4 regions of the Shewanella yunxiaonensis genome follow, and region 1 is predicted to be linked to each of the others. Evidence: predicted binding sites of a transcription regulator. Region 1 holds the regulator's gene; each other region holds the start of a gene.
The links. Region 1 encodes sigma-54, which starts transcription at its own class of promoters, with help from an activator protein. Its sites were predicted from a motif close to GTTGGCACGNNNNTNGNNT; they were not measured.

Region 1 (5,578 bases):
TTCGAAAATGGCTTGGGACGACAGGTTTGGATACTGGGCTGCTGCGAGTTCGCTGATGAGCTCCAATACCTTTTTCTTGCTGCCGGGTGTGGCACATGCGGTACACTCCGGCCGCAGGATGGTACTAAGTTCCATCATGAGTATTTTGTCAGCTTTTCTTTGTATTTAATGACCTGACGATCCAATTTATCAATTAGAGCGTCGATGGCAGCGTACATATCGGTGTGTTCTGCGGTGCCGTGCACCTCTCCACCATTCAGATGTAGCTTGGCTTCGACTCGTTGTATTGCTTTCTCAACATTGAGTACGACGTGCACATTATTGATCTGTTCGAAATGGCGTTCAAGTTTTGCAAATTTACTCTCCACATAGCTGCGCAACGAGTCGGTGATCTCAATATGATGGCCTGCCAGGTTGATTTGCATAGGGTGTCCTCCATAGGGGTACTGTGGAATTACAAACTCTTACGCTGATTCGATGGTGGGATCATCATGGCTTCGCGGTATTTGGCGATGGTTCGGCGTGCCACGTTAATTCCCTGCTCAGCCAGCAACTGTGCCATTTTGCTGTCGCTGAGCGGCTTTTTCTGGTTCTCCGCGGCCACCAGTTTTTTGATAAAGGCGCGGATTGCCGTCGATGAACATTCGCCACCGTCTTCAGTACCGACGTGGCTGGAAAAGAAATATTTTAGCTCAAATATACCGCGTGGCGTATGCATGTATTTCTGCGTTGTCACTCGGGAAATTGTCGATTCGTGCATATCAACGGCTTCGGCAATATCATTGAGCACCATCGGTTTCATGGCTTCTTCGCCATATTCAAAGAATCCCTGCTGAAACTGTACAATGCAGTTAGCCACCTTTAGTAGTGTTTCATTGCGGCTTTCCAGACTCTTGATAAACCATTTGGCTTCTTGCAGGTGTCCGCGGATAAACTGGCTGTCGGATTGGCTCCGCGCACTGCGGGCCATAGCGGCATATTGCTGATTAATACTGAGTTTGGGCATGCAGTCTGGGTTGAGTTCTACCACCCAGCGACCATTTTTCTTCCACACGCTGACATCTGGGATCACGTACTCGTCATCCTGAGGCTGCACTAATAGTCCGGGACGTGGATTAAGCGATTGGATCAAACTAATCGCGTCACGCAGATCTTCTTCTCTCAAACGGGTCTTGCGCATCAGTGTGCGATAATCTTTGGCAGCGATCAGGTCAAGATGCTGTTCCAGCAGCATAATGGCGTTTTCGAGATGCGGGGTGTCATCACTATATTGCGACAGCTGGATCAGCAAACATTCACGCAGATCCCGTGCAGCGACACCGACAGGATCGAAGTGTTGGATGCGTTTCAATACCGCTTCTACTTCTTCTAGCTCGATTTCCGGATTGCCCATAGCATCCAGAATATCCTCCGTGGTTTGCGTCAGATATCCTTGATCATCAATCGCTTCGATAATTGCAGTGGCGATTGCTGCATCAGTTTCTGAGAACGGTGTCAGGTTCTTCTGCCATTCCAGGTGTTCATGCAAACCTTCAGAAGTTTCTCCCTGAAATGGGGTATCGTCATCACGGATAGGACCACTGGACATAGCCGGAGCGGCAGTAAAAACCTCATCCCAGGTAGTATCCATTGGCAGCTCTTCAGGGAGTGCCTGGCTAGTGAGTGCATCCGAGGTTTCTACCGTCGAACTATCTTCGATATGTTCGCTCGGCTCCGGTGCCTCTAAATTGTTATCGATATCATGATTGCTGTCGGTGCTTTGGTTGTCTTCATTCACTTCCAGCAGCGGGTTTGCTTCTAAGGCTTCTTGAATTTCCTGTTGTAACTCCAGCGACGACAGCTGCAGCAAACGTATTGCCTGCTGCAGTTGAGGTGTCATGGTCAGCTGTTGACCCAGTTTGAGCTGGAGTGACGTTTTCATGTTACCGCTTACCCCTACATCTTATAACTTTATAAAAATTCTAGTAATTACAGACTTTAACGTTTTAAAGCTGTAAGCGCTCCCGGTGTTTACTATAGCTTGAATTGTTCACCCAAGTACACAGCACGGACTTGTTGGTTGTCGAGGATCTCGGCAGGGGTGCCTTCGGCGATCAGTTGTCCGTGGCTGACAATGTATGCATGTTCACAAACATCAAGTGTTTCACGCACGTTATGATCCGTAATCAGCACACCCAGTCCACGTGACCGCAATTGTTCAATAATTTTTTTAATATCAATAACGGAGATGGGGTCTACGCCAGCAAAGGGTTCATCCAACAGAATGAATTTCGGGTCTGCGGCCAAGGCTCTGGCAATCTCTACACGCCGGCGCTCACCTCCCGAAAGTGACATCCCCATGCTGTCGCGAATATGGGTGATGTGAAACTCTTCGAGTAACTGTTCCAGTTGTTCTTCACGGCCATCGCGATCCAGATCTTTTCTGATCTGCAATACTGCCATGATGTTATCGCGAACAGTTAGCTTACGGAAAATACTGGCTTCTTGCGGCAGATAGCCAATACCTTTGCGAGCGCGAAGGTGCATGGGATCCATGGTCAGCTCATCTTGATCGATAAAGATCCGTCCCTTATCGCTCTGGATCAAGCCGACTACCATGTAAAATGTCGTGGTTTTCCCTGCACCATTGGGTCCCAATAATCCCACAATCTGACCTGTTGCAACCGACAGACTGACATCTTTCACGACCATTCTTTTTTTGTAGCTTTTCGCAAGGTTATGGGCGATCAAGGTATTACTCATTGCTGCTCCTGCTGGGGATCCTTTTTGGGTTGCTGCTGGTAGTTGTCAGGCTGGATGACCGTGGTCACACGATCTTCTCCCTGGCCGCTGCTGGAGGCTTGCAACTGCTGGTTTTTAAGGTCATAGACAATTTTTTCTGCAGTGGAAACGCTGCCACCTTGTTCCACCTTTGCTTTACCGATGAGCGTCAGTACGCGTTTATTAATGTTGTAGTGAATTTCATTGGCGCTGGCGTTCGCAATACGGCCATCTTCTAATTTCTGACGAAAGGTGGCCGGTGAACCTTTTGCAATCAATACTCTTTCGCCGTCTTTATCGGAACTGGATGCGTTGACTTCGGCGGCTGTGAGCTTCATTGAACCTTGGGTCACAATCACATGGCCGCTGTACACGACTTGCTTGTTCTTGATATCTGCCGACTGCGCATCCGCGGATATTTCCAGTTGTTGCAGCAGATCTTTATCAACCGCAGCAGCTGAAAGGCTGGTAAGGCACAGCATAGCAGCGAAAATAAGCTTATTTCGTTTCATAGGTTCCTTTTACCTGACTAAGCAGTTTGACCTGCTGAGCATTGAGATCAGCGTATAGCCCCAGACCTGTGATATTGAAGTCCTGACCATTGATCAGAATATTTTTGTCTGACGTCATAATCATGTTGCTAAGGTTCAGTTCCAGATAACTGGTACTGATAGATTGTATCGGTTCAGTTGGACTGATGGCGTCAATAATAACATCATTTTGCAACACCACCTTGTTGCTGTGTTTATCGAGTTGTCCTTGTAATGCGGTCATGCGCCACTCGGTCTGACCCTTGTCTGGGAATACCCAGTATACCGGATTAGTAAATACTGTCCGGTCATCCTGCTCATAGTGTTCCATGTGCTTAGCTGACACCCGACTGGAGATCATTCCGTTTTGGTCATAGCTGACACTGCGTAAATCGTCTGCTACGTAATCGGGCTGAATCACATCGGTAGACAGCTGGGTGGCTTCCGAATTGCGTTTGTTCTGTACCTGCCAGTACAACACCAGTGCAGCAGTAAAGAACGCGATAATGGCCAAGGTGACTCTGTTCATATACTCATGCCGTGTGCGGATGCAATTTTATCCTGACTCATCAGTAACAGATCTGCCAGTTCACGCAGTGCCCCATAGCCGCCATTGAGATAGGTGACCAGATGCACTAGCTGTCTGACCCGAGGATGCCCGTCAGCAACACATACGCTGAGGCCTACCTGTTGCATTACCGGCAGATCCACCATGTCATCCCCAATATAGGCCACCTGTTGTGGTGGTAGTTGATAATGTTGCAGCAGCCAGTTGAATGGCTCCAATTTATTATCAACGCCCTGAAATATATGAGGGATCCCTAGCGCCGTCATACGGTCTTCAACAATTTGTGATTTACGTCCAGTAATCACCGCGACTTGAATCCCGGCGTTGAGCAACGCTTTTACGCCATAACCGTCACGAGTGTGGAACGCTTTGAGTTCTTCACCATGGTTTCCAAGATAGATGCGGCCATCCGAAAAGACGCCATCAACGTCACAAATCAGTAGTCGTATCTGCTTGGCTAACTGCCAAATCTCATCGGCAACGGGTCCGTAAAAGCTGTCTTGCGCCATTAAATGACCCCCGCGTTGACTAAATCCAGCATATTCAGCGCCCCTATCGGATGATTTTCGGCATCGACGACAATCAAGCCATTAATGCTGCGGTCATCCATCACCTTAAGGGCTTCTGCTGCAAGAATATTAGCTTTAATTGTAATGCAGTTACGGGTCATCACATCCGCAATCCGGGTCTGACGTAAATTGACTTCTGCGTCGATTACTCTGCGCAAATCCCCATCAGTAAAGATACCTACTAGCTTGTTGTCTCCGTCAATTACCGCGGTCATTCCCAAGCCTTTTTTGGAGATTTCATAAAGGGCGTCAGTAATGCAGATATCATGATGTACCAGCGGAATGTCATGACCTTTGTGCATGACATTATCGACTTTCAACAATAGTTTACGACCTAAGGCACCCCCTGGATGAGACAGCGCAAAATCATCCTTGGTGAACCCTTTCGCTTGCAGCAGCGCAATAGCCAGTGCATCGCCCATGACTAAGGTCGCGGTAGTGCTGGACGTGGGGGCTAATCCTAATGGACAGGCTTCCTCCGGCACTTTAATACACAGGTGCAGTTGTGCCAGTTTGGCCATGGTGGATTCCGGGTTACCCGTCATGGTGATAACCGGAATGCCTTGTCGCTTGATGACTGGCATCAGGGTAAGAATTTCATTGGATTCACCGGAGTTGGAAATGGCGAGCACAATGTCGTTGTGGCTGATGACACCAAGATCGCCGTGGCTGGCTTCACCCGGATGCACAAAAAAAGCGGGCGTACCGGTACTGGCCAGCGTCGCTGAAATCTTGTTCCCTACATGGCCGGATTTTCCCATCCCCATCACGATCACTTTGCCACTGCAGTGGTAAATCATCTCGCAAGCCTGGGCAAATTCTTCAGAATCAACGTATTGATACAGGTTATCTAAGGCTTGTTTTTCGATATCAATGACTTTGCGTCCCCAATGACGCAACTGACTTGCATCTGTCATATCTTTCTCTCTTGTTTCTGTTCAACACTCAACGCGGAGGCTAGAACAGGCTAATCTGATAGCATACAAAGCTGGTAAGCAAGGCGACGCCGTGCCACCTTTTCAATTCGCGCTGCTTTTTGCTGCTCAACAGGATCAATAAGGCCAGTGCTGTGCTGGTACCTAACACCATATAAACATCCCGGCTGGCGGCTGAGGCATCTATTTCTCCGGGCGCAATTAATCCAGAAATAG
Region 2 (5,578 bases), 430 kb from region 1:
CCCCAGCAACAGTACGCTACAGTCAGTTTTAGCCACCAGTTCCACCTGTTTAAGCACTTGCGTAATGGCGTTACTGCGGCCAATGATTTCATCAAATTGCTGGTGGCTTAGGCTTTCGACTTGTTCACTGAGATAATGGTTTTCCTGGACCAGATTATCTTTCAGACGATTGATCTCTTGATACGCCCGGGCGTTATCTACGGCAATTGCTGTGCGTTCAGCCACTTGTGCCAGCAGCTGCAAGCGCGAGCCTTTAAAGCAGTTTTCATCGGCCTGCGCCAGTTTGAGCACCCCTAACACCTGTCCGGCAAATTTAATCGGGATCAGGCAGAGTTGATGACTGGTGGCGGGCCATAAATTGAACAGTTGGTGTTCGTTAGAGGCCAGCGGATCGTCTGGTGTCAGTTGCCGGATCAGAATTTCCCCACTTTCCAGCACCTGTTGACAGATACTCGTCGCGGCACTGATGCGCATCTGGGTTTCTTGCGGTTTGCCGGGTTGCACGAAAAAGGCGTTATACAGCATCAGGTTATGAGGGTCGGTTTCTGGCAGACAGACACTGATGGCACTGATACCAAAATAGCAGTGAATTTCCCGGGCAATTTTATCGACCAGTGATTCAACGCTCCGCTCCGTGATCACCGCGTTGGTCACGTTCACCAACACATGAAAATCATCCCGTTCCTCACACAGTTGACCTTGTTCAAAACTTAACGCGAGTCGTGATTGCAGATGTTCGAGGGCGACACCGACCGCTTCGGCGACCAGTTCAAGCTGCGCAATCTCGTCGTCGTCAAAGCGGCCGGTATCGCTACGGGTGATCTCCAGCAGTCCCATTAATCGGCGGTGGTTAAGAATAGGAATTGCCAGGTAGTCCCCAAAAGGTTCGGGGCGGATACTGACGGTTAAACGTGGATAGCGCTGGCGATATTCTTCGCAATCCAGATGTAAGACCGTACGGGAAGTTTGGACGACACGAAGCGGGCCATTTTGCAGCAGGGATGCTTCTTCAAAACAACGAATGCTGCCATCTGCAGTCGGGATATAGAGGCAGGGGGCCGCCATTGGCCCGTCGACTAGCACCGAACAGTGATATGCCGCCGCAATATCGGAAAAATGCTGATTTAAGCTCTGTAGCATAGTTTCCACACTGGCTTGATCCAGCAGTTGGTGCGTCAGCCTCAGACAGCTTTTCTGTTCATTTAGGTATTGAAATCGCTGTGCCATGTTTCCCCATTTCTATCACGACATATAGGCACTGTGTCAGCGGTGGTTAGCTCGCAAGCAGTACCCGATAAGCAGCTCATCCATGCAGATTGCTAAGACAGACCATTTATTAAAACACATTATCATCTGACAAAATGCGACAAGCCCCCAACTCCTTGGCGGTGGTTAACGCAATTGCCATGTCTGTCCCGCGCACTCGCTATTTTTATTTTTAAAGCAGTAAGTTAGCTAAATTGTTGTTACTGGCATAATCCCCAATTTGCGTTGTTGTCGAAACCGATACTGTGGTGTGGTACGCCACGTGCCGACAGTGTTAACGGTTATTTGCCGTCTTTTTAACGCCCCCAAACTTTACGCATCTTTGGCTATCCATCATCCGATGACTCACTACTCGTGTTGTTAATTGCGAGCAAGAACAGTGCCAGCCAGACAAGCAGTGTTAATGCCGGGTTACGGCGATATGGCATTACTGTCGAATTACGCGGGTGTCGATACGGTTTATATCCATTATTTTAAGTAAAAATATTTTTAATTTATTGAATTTAAACGATTTAAAAATATTTTTAGAAATTGGCGCAGAAAATGCTTTCTAGGGACATTGATCAGCCGTCTTGGGTGATCGCTTAACCGGAGTGTTAGGTGCTGGGGTTACAGGCAGATGGCTTGCCAAATACGCCAGACACAGTGTAACGCCCCGTTTCATGGGAAGTTGTCCCGGTTTTTGGCTCATGGTTACAGGTGTCGACAGATCTGCCAGTGGCAGTGCCGTCGTCAAAAGTGACGAAATGGGCTCAAGGTGGGATCACGTGCTTAGAGAGAGTATATGAACCGTTTTGTCATTGCCGATCCGCAACTATGCATCGGCTGCAATACCTGCATGGCGGCGTGTTCAGAGGCACACCGGCAACAAGGGTTGCAGACCGAGCCAAGACTGGTGGTGATGCGGAGTACCGAGGAATCGGCGCCGCAAATGTGCCATCAGTGCGAGGATGCCCCCTGCGCCGCTGTGTGTCCCGTTAACGCTATCCGCCGTGAGGATGAAGCCATAGTACTCAATGAAAGCTTATGTATTGGCTGTAAATTGTGTGCCATTGCCTGTCCGTTCGGTGCCATTACCCTCAGTGGTTCCAAGCCACTGGATATTCCGGATGACGTCTGTACCCCGTTGGCTGCTGCAGCACCGCGTTCACCTTGTGCGGTCAGTCCGTTACTGGATTGGCGTACCGGGGTCCGTGCTGTGGCGGTGAAATGCGATCTGTGCAGTTTCCGTCCTGAAGGTCCCGCTTGTATTGAGACCTGTCTGACCGGCGCAATTGTGATGGTGAGCAGTGAGGCGCTCGATAAAGCCTCGGCGCGTAAACGGCAGTTAGCGGCGATGCCTAATCCCGGTGACTGGCATGAGCAAGCTGCCAATGGCGCTATTGTGGCCGCAACTGAAGGGGAACATAAATTATGATGGCGCCTTTATGTTGGTTGGGTCTGTCGTTAGCGCTGTATATGATTGGCGCACTGTTGTCACTATTGCTTCGTCGTAACGAAGCCTTGGCGATTCGAGTCAGTGGTGGGCTGTCATTGGTAGGCGGCGTCTGTGGCGTGATTGCGGCGCTGCCGGTGTTGCTTGATGGTGGCGTTATTACCGCTGATTACGCCGGTCCATTTGCTGCTTTTGCTCATTTGACACTGCGACTGGATATGCTGGCAGCATTTATGGTGCTGGTGATCTCCCTCCTGGTGGTGGTGACTTCTCTCTATTCATTCTCTTATCTGCAGGAATACCGCGGTAAAGGTGCCTGGGCGATGGGATTCTTTATGAATCTGTTTATCGCGTCCATGGTCGCGCTAGTCGCGGTGGACAACGCCTTCTATTTCATCGTGTTGTTTGAAGCGATGTCGCTCAGTTCTTACTTCCTGGTGATCTCCGAGCAGGATGATGAAGCGGTAGGGGCAGGGTTGTTGTACTTCTTTATCGCCCATGCCGGTTCTGTGCTGATCATGCTTGGCTTCTTCCTGCTGTACCGTCATGCCGGTAGTCTGGATTTCTCCGCTTTCCGTGACGCGCATTTGCCGGTCGGTGAAGCCTCGGCGGTGTTCTTGCTGGCGTTCTTTGGCTTTGGTGCCAAGGCTGGGATGCTACCGCTGCACGGCTGGTTACCACGCGCTCACCCGGCGGCACCATCGCATGCATCGGCATTGATGTCCGGGGTGATGGTAAAGATCGGGATTTTTGGCATCATCAAGGTGGGCATCGATTTACTCGGTGCAACCGAAATGTGGTGGGGCATCGTGGTGCTGGCATTCGGGGCCGTTTCTTCCGTGTTGGGGGTGCTGTACGCACTGGCAGAGCACGATATCAAACGCCTGCTGGCTTATCACACCGTTGAAAATATCGGCATTATCCTGATGGGCGTGGGGGCCGGGATGATCGGCATTGCAACCCACCACCCATTGCTAGCGCTGCTGGGATTGCTGGGTGGTCTGTATCACCTGATCAACCATGCGCTGTTTAAAGGCTTGTTATTCCTCGGTGCCGGGGCCGTTATCTACCGCACTCACACCAAGGATATGGAGCAGATGGGAGGACTTGCCAAACTGATGCCGCGCACTGCGGTGGCGTTCCTCATCGGCTGTATGGCGATTTCCGCACTGCCGCCACTGAACGGATTTGTCAGTGAGTGGTTCACATATCAGTCCCTGTTCACTATGAGCCACGACGGCAGTGTGGGCCTAAAATTGGCAGGGCCAGCCGCCATCGTGATGTTGGCGATTACCGGCGCGTTGGCTGCTATGTGCTTTGTCAAAGTGTATGGCATCTGCTTCTGTGGCGCACCGCGCAGCGAAAAAGCGGCGAATGCCCGCGAAGTGCCATTCAGCATGACCAGCGCCATGTGGTTGCTGGCGATCCTCTGTGTACTGTTGGGTGTCGGAGCCTCTGCTATCGCACCGGTGCTCACCAATATTGCCGCGCAATTAAGCCACGCCCCGGCTGTAACAATGGCCAGTGGCACCAGCGTATTCCCAGGTGATGCGGCACAAACCAGCCTCAATCCGCCATTGCTATTCATCCTGTTGCTGGCATTACCGTTGCTGCCGCTGATGATTTACAGCGTCAAGGGTGGCAGTGATCGGCTGCGCTTTACCCGCCGCGGGACACCTTGGGCTTGTGGCTATGGCTATGAGGCGCCAATGGCCTTGTCTGCGGGGAGTTTTGCGCAGCCGTTGCGGGTGTTGTTCGCACCGCTTTATCGCCTGCGCAAAACGCTCGATCCAGCGCCCATGTTGCAACGTTCACTGGATGTTACCACTGACGCTGTCACCAAGGTGGAGCCGGTATGGGACGAACATCTGGTGTTGCCGGTAGTGAATGGTGTGCAGCGACTCAGTCGTTTGGTGCAGTGGATCCAGTATGGCGATTTCCGTGCCTACTGCCTGTATGTGGTCGCGGCACTGGTTGTGCTGCTGATCGTCACCATGGCCTAAGGAGTAGAGGATGATGATGCAAAATTCCTTGGTATTGGCACTGGTTGCGGGGCTGCTGCAAGCCGTGCTGTTAATGGCTGTGTCGCCACTGCTATCCGGTTTGTCGCGGGTGATCCGTGCCAAGATGCACTGTCGCAAAGGTCCTGGTGTGTTGCAGGAATACCGCGACATTCTGAAATTGCTGACCCGTCAGGAAGTGGCTCCCAGTCACTGTGGTGGGGTATTTCGGGTGATGCCATTCGTGCTGCTTGGCACCATGCTGCTGGTGGCCATGACGCTACCAGTGGCGACACAAGCATCGCCAATGGCGGCGGGGGGAGATGTGATCACTCTGCTGTATCTGTTTGCGATTTTCCGCTTTTTCTTCTCACTGGCAGGGCTCGACTCTGGCAGCACTTTTGCCGGTATTGGCGCCAGCCGCGAGCTGACGCTGGGTATTCTGGTGGAACCTATTTTGATGTTGGGGCTGCTGGTGGTGGCGCTGATAGTGGGTTCTACCAATATCAGCAATATCAGCAGCACCCTGGCGTCGCAGCCATGGGCCGCCCCCACCGCGACGGCGATGGCCTTGCTGGCGTGCGCCTTCGCCGTATTTATCGAGATGGGCAAAATCCCGTTCGATGTGGCCGAAGCCGAGCAGGAACTGCAAGAAGGTCCGCTATCTGAATACTCCGGTGCCGGTCTGGCGCTGGTGAAATGGGGCATCAGCCTCAAGCAGGTGGTGGTCGCCGGGCTGTTTCTCGCCATCTTTGTACCGTTTGGCAAAGCAGACTCTATCACGGTTGCCAGCATGTTGCTGGGGACCTTGGCCTTTGTGGTCAAACTGGTGCTGGTGTTTGTAGTTGCAGCGGTGATTGAAAACACGCTTGCCCGT
Region 3 (5,578 bases), 610 kb from region 1:
ACCACTGGCGTCAGTCACGGTGACTTTACTTGGGTCCATGCCATGAACCGCAGAGGCCACGATATCCACAATGGAATCAACTTCTTCCTGGCCCAAGCCACCTTTACGGGTGGTTACCACCACCGTGGCACTGGGTTCGGCACGGGTACGCGCAAATACGTTTTCCTTCGGCAGCGCCAGGATCACTTTGGCGCGACTGACACTGTTCAGCTCTTCAATGGCATGAGCCAGATTCATTTCCTGGCTGTGTTGCAGACGCGCCTGCTCCATCCGCTGACTAACACCAAAACCTGAGTCTTGGTTCAGAAAATCTTTGTCTTCATTGCTGGTAGAAACCCCGGAGCGACTGAGCAGCAATTTGACCTGTTGGTATTGATCTTCCGGGACTTTAATAACGTCGACATCAATCTTGTAAGGAATACGGTTTTTATCGAGGACATCCAGCACCTGAACCTGCTGATCGGTATCCATTTTGCCCAATGGTCGATACTCAGGCTCCTGGGCCCAGATCATGATAAATACCGCCAGCGCCAGGCAAATCGCCAGCGCCAGGATCATCGTGACCTGACGCAGCATATCGACACTGCCCAGCATCCCCATCACACCGGATTTATTTTCCTGCTGTGCACCGCTGCTGGTAGTAGGAAGAGAGGCGCTGTTTTCCGCTACTAATTCTGTACTCACGTTGGATTCCTGCTTTCGTGGCTAGCCGGTTTAAACCGGCATACTCATGATTTCTTTGTAAGCTTCCACCAGCTTATTGCGCACCTGCACGGTTGCTTCAAAAGCCACGCTGGCTTTCTCTCTGGCAATGACGGTATCTGACAGACTGACGCTGGTATCGCCCATGTCCAGACGAGTAGCCAGGTTAGACGAGGTATTTTGCAGTTCACTGACATGGCCAACGGCCTGACTCAACAAGTCCGCAAAATCTGCTCCGCTGGTGTTACCCACCTGCCGCAGCGATGAAGGGGCAATGGAATTAGGTGATATTTCACCTTTAATTGACTGCATTTCCTGCAGTAGAGGGTTGCCACCGATCTGCATGCTTTGGTCTCCCGTCGTCAGCCATTTGACGGCTTAGCTATTGATAACGGAGGTAATGCAAAAAGGTTGCCAATGGTTACACCTATGCAACATCGACGCGTTGACTGCATAAGAAAGCGGCAGCGCGATGGCTGCCGGTATCATTGATGCTGAGGTTAGGCGGGAAGCTCGATGCCCATCTCTCGCATGCGCGCCATTTTATAGCGTAAGGTTCTGGCACTGATCCCGAGTTTTTCGGCGACCAGTTTACGACTGCCATTACACTGGTTAAGGGTTTCCAGGATGATCATATGTTCCTGCGCCTTGAGTTCGTCCCCCAACCCCTCCGGCCCATCATATGCCTGAGGTTCTGACGTCAGATTTACGTCTTGCAGATCAATAATAATATCCGCCGCTTCAATGACGTTATTGCGCTGCAAAATCATTGCTCGCTGAATAACATTATCCAGTTCGCGCACGTTACCCGGCCAGCGATGGCTCAACAATCGACGAATGGCGGTATCTGAAAAAGTCGGTACTGGATGAATACCGCCGCTGCGCGCATGACGCGACAACAGATGTTTTGCTAATGGCGCAATGTCGCCCGGACGTTGATTCAGCGCAGGCCAGGATAATGGGAATACGTTGATGCGATAATAGAGATCCTCGCGAAAATCCCCCTTGGCCGCCATTTCCTTCAAATCACGGTTGGAGGTTGCCAGAACCCTGACATCCAGCTTGATGGTTTTACGGCCGCCGAGTCGCTCAACTTCTCGCTCTTGCAATACGCGCAGAAGTTTTGCCTGCAAGCCAAGGTCCATCTCCGAGATTTCATCCAATAACAAAGTCCCGGACTGTGCCTGCTCAAACTTGCCGGGACAGGCCTGATAAGCCCCGGTAAAGGCCCCTTTTTCATAACCAAACAGGGTCGCTTCCAGCATATTCTCCGGAATGGCCGCACAGTTAATCGCAACAAATGGCGCTTCACTTCTGGGACTTTTCTGATGAATATAACGCGCCAGTACTTCTTTACCGGAACCACTCGGGCCGAGGATCATGACCGAGGCTTCAGACGCTGCCACGCGAGCTGCGAGCTCCAGCAGTGCGACGCTCTTATCATCGGCCACCACCGGTTCACCGGCATCTGCTTTGGGTCGCAAATAACGACTGACCTGATTCAGCAGCACTTCTGGGGCAAACGGCTTTGCCAGATAATCGACCGCGCCTAATTTAATTGCACTTACCGCACTATCAATGGTGGCATAAGCAGTCATCAGCAACACCGGTATCTGCGAGTAATGCTGCTGCAGATAATCTAACAAGCCCATACCGCCAATTCCCGGCATCTGTATGTCACTGATCACCATATCAAACTGGCATTTTTTTAACGCCATGATGGCTTCTTCGGCGTTGGCAACATCCACACACTGGTAGCTTGCCATCAGCAATGTATCCAATAAGGCTTCGCGCAGGGATGCATCGTCTTCGACTAACAGGATCCTGATATCATTCATACCGTGCGGTCTCCATTGGCATTGTCGTTGCTGTCGACCATGGGTAACGAGAGGGTAAAACTGCAGCCTTTTTGTGGCTCACAACTGAGCGAGAGCTGGCCGCCATGGCTTTTTATGACCGATTGCACCACCGCCAATCCGAGTCCGGTACCATGGGTTTTCGTGGTATAAAACGGTTCCAGCACTTTGCGCTGTAATTTCTTTTCGAGACCATGGCCATTATCGATGACGGTCAGGCTGACATATTGAGCATCACGCGTCAGGCGTAACACAATGTGATTGGCCTCGGCTTCAATGCTGTTCATCACCAGATTATTAATGGCGGAACTGAGGCCATAAAGATTGGCGAGGACTTCACCGTCGTGCTGTAAATCAGCCTCGAGAACCACCCGATTTTTCTCACAAATGGCTTCACAATTAGCCATCACCCGATTCACCACTTCCGACATCGCCACGCGTTCACCAACCTGCTCCTGTTTACCGCGCGCGATCAGCAACATATCGTTGACTTGTCGTTCCAGCTCTCCAAGGCGGTCGAGCAGTTTTTCCTGAAAGCGATGACGAGCAGGCTCATCCAGACGAGGATTGCCAAGATTCGCCGCGTATAGCAACGCCGAGGATAATGGCGTGCGGATCTGATGCGCCAAATTGGCAACCATTTTCCCTAGCGCCGATAACCGCTGTAAGTGCGATAAATTTTGCTGCAGTAAACGGGTTTCGGTTAAGTCAGTGATCATAATCAGCTGACCAGGTTCCGGTGTGAGGGGGGTAATTGCGAGTTTTACGCGACGGCCATTGCGCAGAGAGACTTCATGACCATCATCCTTGCGCGGCGCAAATGAACGGTTAATGATGCTGAGCCAACGCTCGCCCACCAGCGGAATATCCAGCAGTGACGCCGCCACAGGATTAGCATCAGTGACAATGCCGTCGCCATTGAGGATAACCACCCCAGAAGGCATCGCCTGCAGAATATGTTCCATTCGATTGGACATATTGGCGGCTGCCTTGACCTGAATCCATTCATGCCCACGATGGGAAATGGTTTCCAGTTGTGCAAGCGAATTGGCTGCCATATCAACCCCGTCAAAAAAATGCTATTAACGAGGTAAAAGCAGAATCTATGCCAAAAAATAATCTTTATGAATCAAGTAAATGCTGATTATTCTTTGGTCATGCCATACTTACGCATCTTTTCTACCAGCGTAGTACGACGGATCCCGAGCATTTCCGCGGCGCGGGCAACCACATTGTCTTGTTGATCCAAGGCTTGGCGGATCATATCAATCTCCAGCTCAGCCAACAGGTCTTTCAGATTCACCCCTTCCGGAGGTAATTCACTGGGGAAGCGGGTTTCTGGAATTTCTACCGGTTCTTCATCATTGAAGATTGACGCCAGCGCATCACGCTCCTGCATCTCTTCATTGACATCAACGGAGTACTCCGGCACATCAATATGGCGATACTTAATCGGCAAATCGTTAACATCGACCAAACCACCGGGATAGAGGATAGTTAAGCGCTCAACCAAATTAGATAGCTCGCGCACGTTACCGGCCCAGTCATGTTCCTTCAACGAATCAATGGCTCGCTGAGTAAAGCGCACACGGCCTTTGCCTTCATTAAATACCCGGCTGACCAATTCTTGCAGTAATAATGGAATGTCGTCTTTGCGCTGCGTTAACGGCGGCATTTCAATCGGGAAAACATTAAGCCGATAATACAGATCTTCGCGGAACTCACCCGCTTCAATCATGGCTTCTAAATTTCGATGAGTGGCAGCAACAACCCGGACATTGGCTTGAATCGCTTTGGCACTTCCCACGCGTTCAAATACTCTTTCCTGCAATACCCGTAACAGTTTTACTTGCATCTGTAACGGCATATCACCGATTTCATCTAAAAACAGCGTGCCGCCTTCGGCAAGTTCAAAACGGCCTTTACGGGCACTGATGGCACCGGTAAACGAGCCTTTTTCATGACCAAATAGTTCGCTTTCCAACAAGTCCGGCGGAATAGCACCGCAGTTAACCGGAATAAACGGCCCATCACGACGATCAGAAAGATAATGAATATTACGTGCGACGACTTCTTTACCGGTACCGGAAGGCCCGGTCACTAATACGGTCGCACCGGATTCGGCGACTTGATTAATCAGATGACGAACCTGGGCAATACCATCACTGCGGCCGACAAGACTACGGAACAATTTGGTCTGGTTAGCACTGGTGGGCACTTGAGGGCGTTTAATCTGACCGAACACCTGGCAATAATGCAACAGTTCGGTGACTTGCGTGTAACTCAGCGGCTCTTCAATGATACCTAAGACATTGGACGCACTGGGCGTCACCTTGCCAAAACTCAGAAACGGTTGCCATGGAATACGGGTGAGCAGCATAGTGATCTGCGCTTCGGTGAGACACTCAGGCAGTATAATCAGTGCCCGGCAACGCAACTCTGGCGTCAGCTTCTCTGCCACATCTGCGGCAATAACATCCACCTGTTCCCCAATGAACTCCAACACACAAGACAAGCGACTGGAACGCTCCGATGGATTGCCGACAAGTAAAATTCGTTGATCTGTTTGCATCATTCAGTAGGCCGCTACGGTCTGATAATTATAGGAAATTATTAATCTAGTTGTTTTTGTGTGTCCAAAACTTAGCGCGAGACACAACTTATTATTCACGTTTATAGCGAAAGCCACAGCCATGCTGAATATTGTATTATCAGCAAGACATTAGCAACCCCGCAATCGCTTTTATGTCTCAAACAGAGAGATTTTAGACCATTTTGAAAGCGCTTACCGGCCACAGTGTCAAAATCTCGACGCCTGTTAAAATACAGGCGCCGATTATGGCGCCTGTATCATGGAAATTTTGAGATTATGCCGGCTCTTTATTCGCCGTAATATAATGCTTGTCTGCCGGAATCGCGTCCCACGCTTCTTTTATTTCGCGCAAGATAGCGGACACATCATCCAGTGCCTGAGGGTCATTGTTAATATTGGCTTCGGTAATTTTTCTTAAAGAGAAGTC
Region 4 (5,578 bases), 740 kb from region 1:
CATCTAAAATAAGTGCCCCGGGATAGACCCGGGGCTTTATTTTTATACTCCGATGGCTTGACTCATCGGGTTGATTGCAAAGCAATAGCTTACAGGCTGTAGTACAGTTCGAACTCAAGTGGGTGAACTGTGCGGTTGATTTTCTCAGCTTCTGCAGTTTTCAGTGCGATGTATGAATCGATGAAGTCATTAGAGAATACGCCGCCTTTAGTCAAGAACTCACGGTCAGCATCCAGTGCTGCCAGCGCAATATCCAGAGACTCAGCAACTTGTGGGATTGCTGCAGCTTCTTCAGCTGGCAGATCATACAAGTCTTTGTCCATGGCATCGCCAGGGTGGATCTTGTTCTGGATACCGTCCAGACCAGCCATCATCAATGCAGAGAACGCCAGATATGGGTTAGCCATTGGATCTGGGAAGCGAGTCTCAATACGACGAGCTTTTGGTGATGGAACTACCGGAATACGGATTGAAGCACTACGGTTACGTGCTGAGTAAGCCAGCATTACTGGAGCTTCGAAGTGAGGAACCAGACGTTTGTAAGAGTTGGTGCTTGGGTTGGTGAAGGCGTTCAGCGCGCGAGCGTGCTTAATGATACCACCGATGTAGTACAAACAGGTTTCAGACAGACCCGCATACTTGTCACCCGCAAACAGGTTCACACCGTCTTTAGACAGTGACTGGTGAACGTGCATACCTGAACCGTTATCGCCCATGATAGGTTTAGGCATAAAGGTCGCAGTTTTGCCGTAAGCATGCGCCATGTTGTGCACAACATACTTCAGGGTCAGAATTTCGTCTGCTTTAGCCGTCAGAGTGTTAAATCGGGTAGCAATCTCGTTCTGGCCAGCAGTGGCCACTTCGTGGTGGTGAGCTTCAACCACTTGACCCATCTCTTCCAATACCAGACAGGTCGCACTGCGCCAATCCTGTGATGAATCCACTGGTGGCACTGGGAAGTAACCGCCTTTAACGGTAGGACGGTGGCCTGTGTTGCCATCTTCGTATTCGTTAGCAGAACTCCAAGCAGCTTCTTTTGCACCAACTTTGTAGAAGTTGCCTGACATGTCAGAGCCGAAGCGTACATCGTCAAATACAAAGAATTCTGGTTCTGGGCCAATCAGCACTGTGTCAGCAATACCAGTAGACTTCAGATACTCTTCTGCTTTCTTAGCGATAGAACGTGGGTCACGCTCATAGCCTTGCATAGTGGCTGGTTCGAGGATGTCACAACGGATGATTGCGGTGGTTTCTTCGAAGAAAGGATCCAGCACGAAAGTGTTTACGTCTGGCATCAGCACCATGTCTGATTCGTTGATGCCTTTCCAACCTGCAATTGAAGAGCCGTCAAACATTTTACCGTCTTCAAAAAAGTCGGCATCTACCTGGTGTGCAGGCACAGATACGTGTTGTTCTTTACCTTTGGTATCGCAAAAACGCAGATCAACAAATTTTACTTCCAACTCTTGGAGTTGTTTCAGTACCGATTCAACTGACATTCTAAAGCCTCCGGATAGGGTATAGATTCGGCCCTTTGTTTACTTGGTGTAAGTTTAACGACTGGCGTATCTTCAATTTTAAGGCTTTTGAGCAGCCAAAATCGTGCCAGCTTTTTAACACGCTGAAATCAAAGGGCATGTTCGAATATTGGGCGAATAATACAGTCGGTAACGCACAATAGTGGTGCGGAAACGCTATTTTTTGGTGCAATCCATGCTCTAAAATGCTGTTTTAGAGATGTTGAATTTTACGTAAAGCTGGCCACTTATACTGTTATTTCCCTCGGCTAGATTAGAGCGCAATGACCGGTAAATCAACCGTTATCGCACTGTTGTAAAAATCTTAAAATTTCACGGTCGCGCTGTCTAAATCAATGTTTTTATGGATGGTGCCAGCTGACTCTGTGGCTGTATTCGACGACTCAAAAGTGTGATTTCGTTGAGATAAAATAGTGTGTCATGGCTGGCAGAAATCACACGATTAAACATCGTTCAAAATCTGTCCATAAAACCTGTGATCAAGTTAACATTGCCCCAAGTTGGTGATGTGAGTGCTCCGTAAAAAGCGTCGAATCGTTTTACCTCAGTTGACCCACGGCATTGTCTGACTGCGACAACGTGAGGCAATTGTATAAATTAATATCAATGACACCTTGCTCAGTGTATAATCGCCGCCTTTTCGCAAGAATTAACGCGTCCGGCGGTGACAAATTCTGCCGCTGGCATGCAGTCCCCGATGCAAACATAGGCTTCACAAGTAAAATGTCGAGTTCACTCAATAAATTAAGAAACATCGCGATTATCGCGCATGTTGACCATGGCAAGACCACTCTGGTGGACAAGCTGCTGTCTCAATCAGGTACATTAGCCTCCCGCGGTGAAGCGGTTGAGCGTGTGATGGACTCAAACGATCTGGAAAAGGAACGTGGTATCACCATTTTGGCGAAGAATACCGCGATTCGCTGGCAGGACTATCGTATCAACATCGTTGATACCCCCGGGCACGCTGACTTCGGTGGTGAAGTAGAACGCGTGTTGTCGATGGTAGACTCAGTATTGCTGCTGGTCGACGCCGTAGATGGCCCGATGCCTCAGACTCGCTTTGTGACAAAGAAGGCATTTGCACAGGGATTGAAACCCATTGTGGTTATCAACAAAATCGACCGCCCAGGGGCGCGCCCTGATTGGGTTATTGACCAGGTGTTCGACTTGTTTGTGAACTTAGGTGCGACCGATGAGCAATTGGACTTCCCAATTGTTTATACCTCTGCACTGAACGGTTACGCATCTCTGGATCCAGAAACTCATAGCGATGACATGACCCCTTTATTCCAGACCATCATCGACAAAGTATCACCTCCTGATGCAGACGATGAAGGCCCATTCCAGATGCAGATCTCTCAGCTGGATTACAGCTCATACGTTGGGGTTATTGGTGTTGGTCGCATCAAACGCGGTAGCGTTAAAACCAACCAGCAGGTGACTGTGATTGGTGCGGATGGCAAAACCCGTAATGGTAAGGTCGGTCAAGTATTAGGTTATCTTGGTCTGGATCGTAACGAAGTTGCTGAAGCGGATGCTGGTGACATCGTAGCGATTACCGGTTTGGGCGAGCTGAAGATTTCTGACACTGTGTGCGCCACTAATAATGTGGAAGCATTACCAGCGTTGAGTGTTGACGAACCCACCATGACCATGACTTTCCAGGTAAACACTTCACCGTTTGCTGGTAAAGAAGGTAAGTTCATCACTTCTCGTAATATTCTTGAACGTCTGCAGACTGAACTGGTGCATAACGTAGCGCTGCGCGTAGAAGAAACTGACAGCCCGGATCGTTTCAAGGTCTCTGGTCGCGGTGAACTCCACCTGTCTATCCTGATCGAAAACATGCGTCGTGAAGGTTATGAGTTAGCTGTTTCTCGTCCAGAAGTGATCCTTAAAGAGATCGATGGCGTAAAATGCGAGCCTTATGAACAGCTGACCGTGGACGTAGAAGAGCAGCATCAAGGTGCCGTGATTGAAAAGCTGGGTATCCGTAAAGCAGATATGAAGGATATGCAGCCAGACGGTAAAGGTCGCGTGCGTATCGACTTTATGATCCCTAGCCGTGGGTTGATTGGTTTCCAGACTGACTTCATGACTTCTACTTCTGGTACTGGTCTGCTGTATCATTCATTTGATCACTACGGTCCATATAAGGAAGGGGATATCGGCCAGCGTGCTAACGGGGTATTGATCTCCAACGCTACCGGTAAAGCGCTAACTTACTCTCTGTTCTATCTGCAGGAACGTGGTCGTCTGTTTATTGGCCATGCTGCAGAAATTTATGAAGGCCAGATTGTGGGTATCCATAGTCGTTCTAACGACCTGACAGTGAACTGTCTGAAAGGCAAGCAGCTGACCAACATTCGTGCATCAGGTACTGACGAAGCTCAGACCCTGACACCACCGATTGTAATGACGCTGGAGCAGGCACTGGAATTTATCGACGATGATGAATTAGTGGAAGTGACGCCTAAGAGCATTCGTTTGCGTAAGAAGTATCTGACCGAGATGGATCGCAAACGCGCCTATCGTCAGAGCTAATGGCAATCTGTTTTTTAAGACCCCGGTTTTCCGGGGTTTTTTATTGCCGTAACCCCCACGATGTTTGGCTTGCTAAAAGTTTCAAAAGATTCATAAGTGGCCTAAAACTGACTTCTCCCCGCCCTATCGGGCTAGGGTTCTTATATTGCTATGAGAACATTTCTAGTTCATCACGCTTTCACTAGACTGGATTGCTCCAATCCCCGTTCCAGTCGCTCCCTAGACTAACCCCGCCAGTCCGACGGTTCTTATATTCATAGCCGCATTAATATCGCGATCTTGGAGTGTTTTGCACTCTGGACAAGTCCAGTTACGGATATTTAACGGCATTGATTCATGTACAAATCCACAACTACTACAACGCTTTGAGCTAGGGAAGAAGCGATCTATTTCTGCGATAGTCCTTCCCGCCCATTCCGCTTTGTATTTGAGTTGGCGAATGAACTCACCCCAACTCGCATCAGCGATATGTTTAGCTAGTTTTGGATTGCGGATCATGTTCTTCACCGCTAACGACTCAACACAAATCACTTGGTTTTCGTTGATTAATTTGCGAGACAACTTGTGCAAGTTATCTAATCGACTATCGGCTATTTTGGCATGTAGACGGGCTACTTTTTGACGTATCTTGTCGCGGTTCTTGCTGCCTTTCTTTTTCTTGACGAGCTTGCGCTGTAGGTAGGCCAGTTTGTTTTCGTAGCGTTTAGTGTGGCGTGGATTGTCGATTTTGATGCCATCATCAGTGATGAACAGGTTATTTAAACCTAAGTCAATGCCCACTGTTTTTGCAGTGACAGGCATTGGTTTAGATTCAAATTCACAAAGCATCGACACAAAGTAGCGTCCTGCCCTGTCTTTTGAAATGGTGATTGAGCTAGGTTCGCTTGATAGGTTACGCGACCATCGAACGTTTAGCGGCTCTTTTGATTTAGCAATGAAGAGTTGACCGTCGTTATAGTGAAAAGCGGCCTTGGTTAATCTTATCGATTGCCTGTCATGCTTTGATTTGAAACGTGGGTACTTAGTACGCTTATCCCAAAAGTTTTTAAACGCCTCTTGTTGATCGCGTAGGCATTGCTGAAATATCACGCTGGACACTTCTTTAAGCCACTCAAACTCAGCTTTTAAAGGCACTAAACGCTTTTCTAGTACGGAGTGAGCAATAGATTCACCTCGCTCATAATAAGCGTCTGTACGGTGCTTAAGCGTGTTATTCCAGACAAAACGAGCACAGCCAAACGACTTTGCCAGTAGTTCGGTTTGTTGTTCGGTTGGATAGAATCTTTCTTTGTATGCTCGCTTCATACAATGCAATTTACAGAAAATATTCAATTCTGTAAATACCGCTTCGCGGTATGCGCTTGTATCCCCGCCCGAATTGGGCGAGGCTTTACGCGCTAAAACGGTAAGGACTAAGTCACTTAGCTTCCTGAATATGGCTGGTGTGATATCGAGCAATATTTCAGCTTTGAAACAGCGCGTTGCAATTTTCT

Region 2: the regulator sigma-54 is predicted to act here: its motif matches at 1,797-1,815, upstream of KDN34_RS04450 (4Fe-4S dicluster domain-containing protein).
Region 3: the regulator sigma-54 is predicted to act here: its motif matches at 1,103-1,121, upstream of fliE (flagellar hook-basal body complex protein FliE).
Region 4: the regulator sigma-54 is predicted to act here: its motif matches at 1,592-1,610, upstream of glnA (glutamate--ammonia ligase).

Annotation. Positions count from the first base shown of each region.
Region 1 covers NZ_CP073587.1:506,270-511,847, forward strand. The annotation lists gene ptsN (PTS IIA-like nitrogen regulatory protein PtsN) at 1-135, opposite strand, end outside; gene hpf (ribosome hibernation promoting factor) at 135-425, opposite strand; gene KDN34_RS02345 (RNA polymerase factor sigma-54) at 455-1,921, opposite strand; gene lptB (LPS export ABC transporter ATP-binding protein) at 2,014-2,742, opposite strand; gene lptA (lipopolysaccharide transport periplasmic protein LptA) at 2,739-3,272, opposite strand; gene lptC (LPS export ABC transporter periplasmic protein LptC) at 3,259-3,819, opposite strand; gene kdsC (3-deoxy-manno-octulosonate-8-phosphatase KdsC) at 3,816-4,367, opposite strand; gene KDN34_RS02370 (KpsF/GutQ family sugar-phosphate isomerase) at 4,367-5,344, opposite strand; gene KDN34_RS02375 (calcium/sodium antiporter) at 5,385-5,578, opposite strand, start outside.
Region 2 covers NZ_CP073587.1:936,486-942,063, forward strand. The annotation lists gene flhA (formate hydrogenlyase transcriptional activator FlhA) at 1-1,227, opposite strand, end outside; gene KDN34_RS04450 (4Fe-4S dicluster domain-containing protein) at 2,051-2,683, shown strand; gene hyfB (hydrogenase 4 subunit B) at 2,680-4,704, shown strand; gene KDN34_RS04460 (respiratory chain complex I subunit 1 family protein) at 4,715-5,578, shown strand, end outside.
Region 3 covers NZ_CP073587.1:1,113,069-1,118,646, reverse strand. The annotation lists gene fliF (flagellar basal-body MS-ring/collar protein FliF) at 1-684, opposite strand, end outside; gene fliE (flagellar hook-basal body complex protein FliE) at 715-1,047, opposite strand; gene KDN34_RS05230 (sigma-54-dependent transcriptional regulator) at 1,203-2,540, opposite strand; gene KDN34_RS05225 (sensor histidine kinase) at 2,537-3,616, opposite strand; gene KDN34_RS05220 (sigma-54 dependent transcriptional regulator) at 3,703-5,133, opposite strand; gene fliS (flagellar export chaperone FliS) at 5,426-5,578, opposite strand, start outside.
Region 4 covers NZ_CP073587.1:3,582,873-3,588,450, reverse strand. The annotation lists gene glnA (glutamate--ammonia ligase) at 90-1,499, opposite strand; gene typA (translational GTPase TypA) at 2,262-4,085, shown strand; gene KDN34_RS16380 (RNA-guided endonuclease InsQ/TnpB family protein) at 4,305-5,543, opposite strand.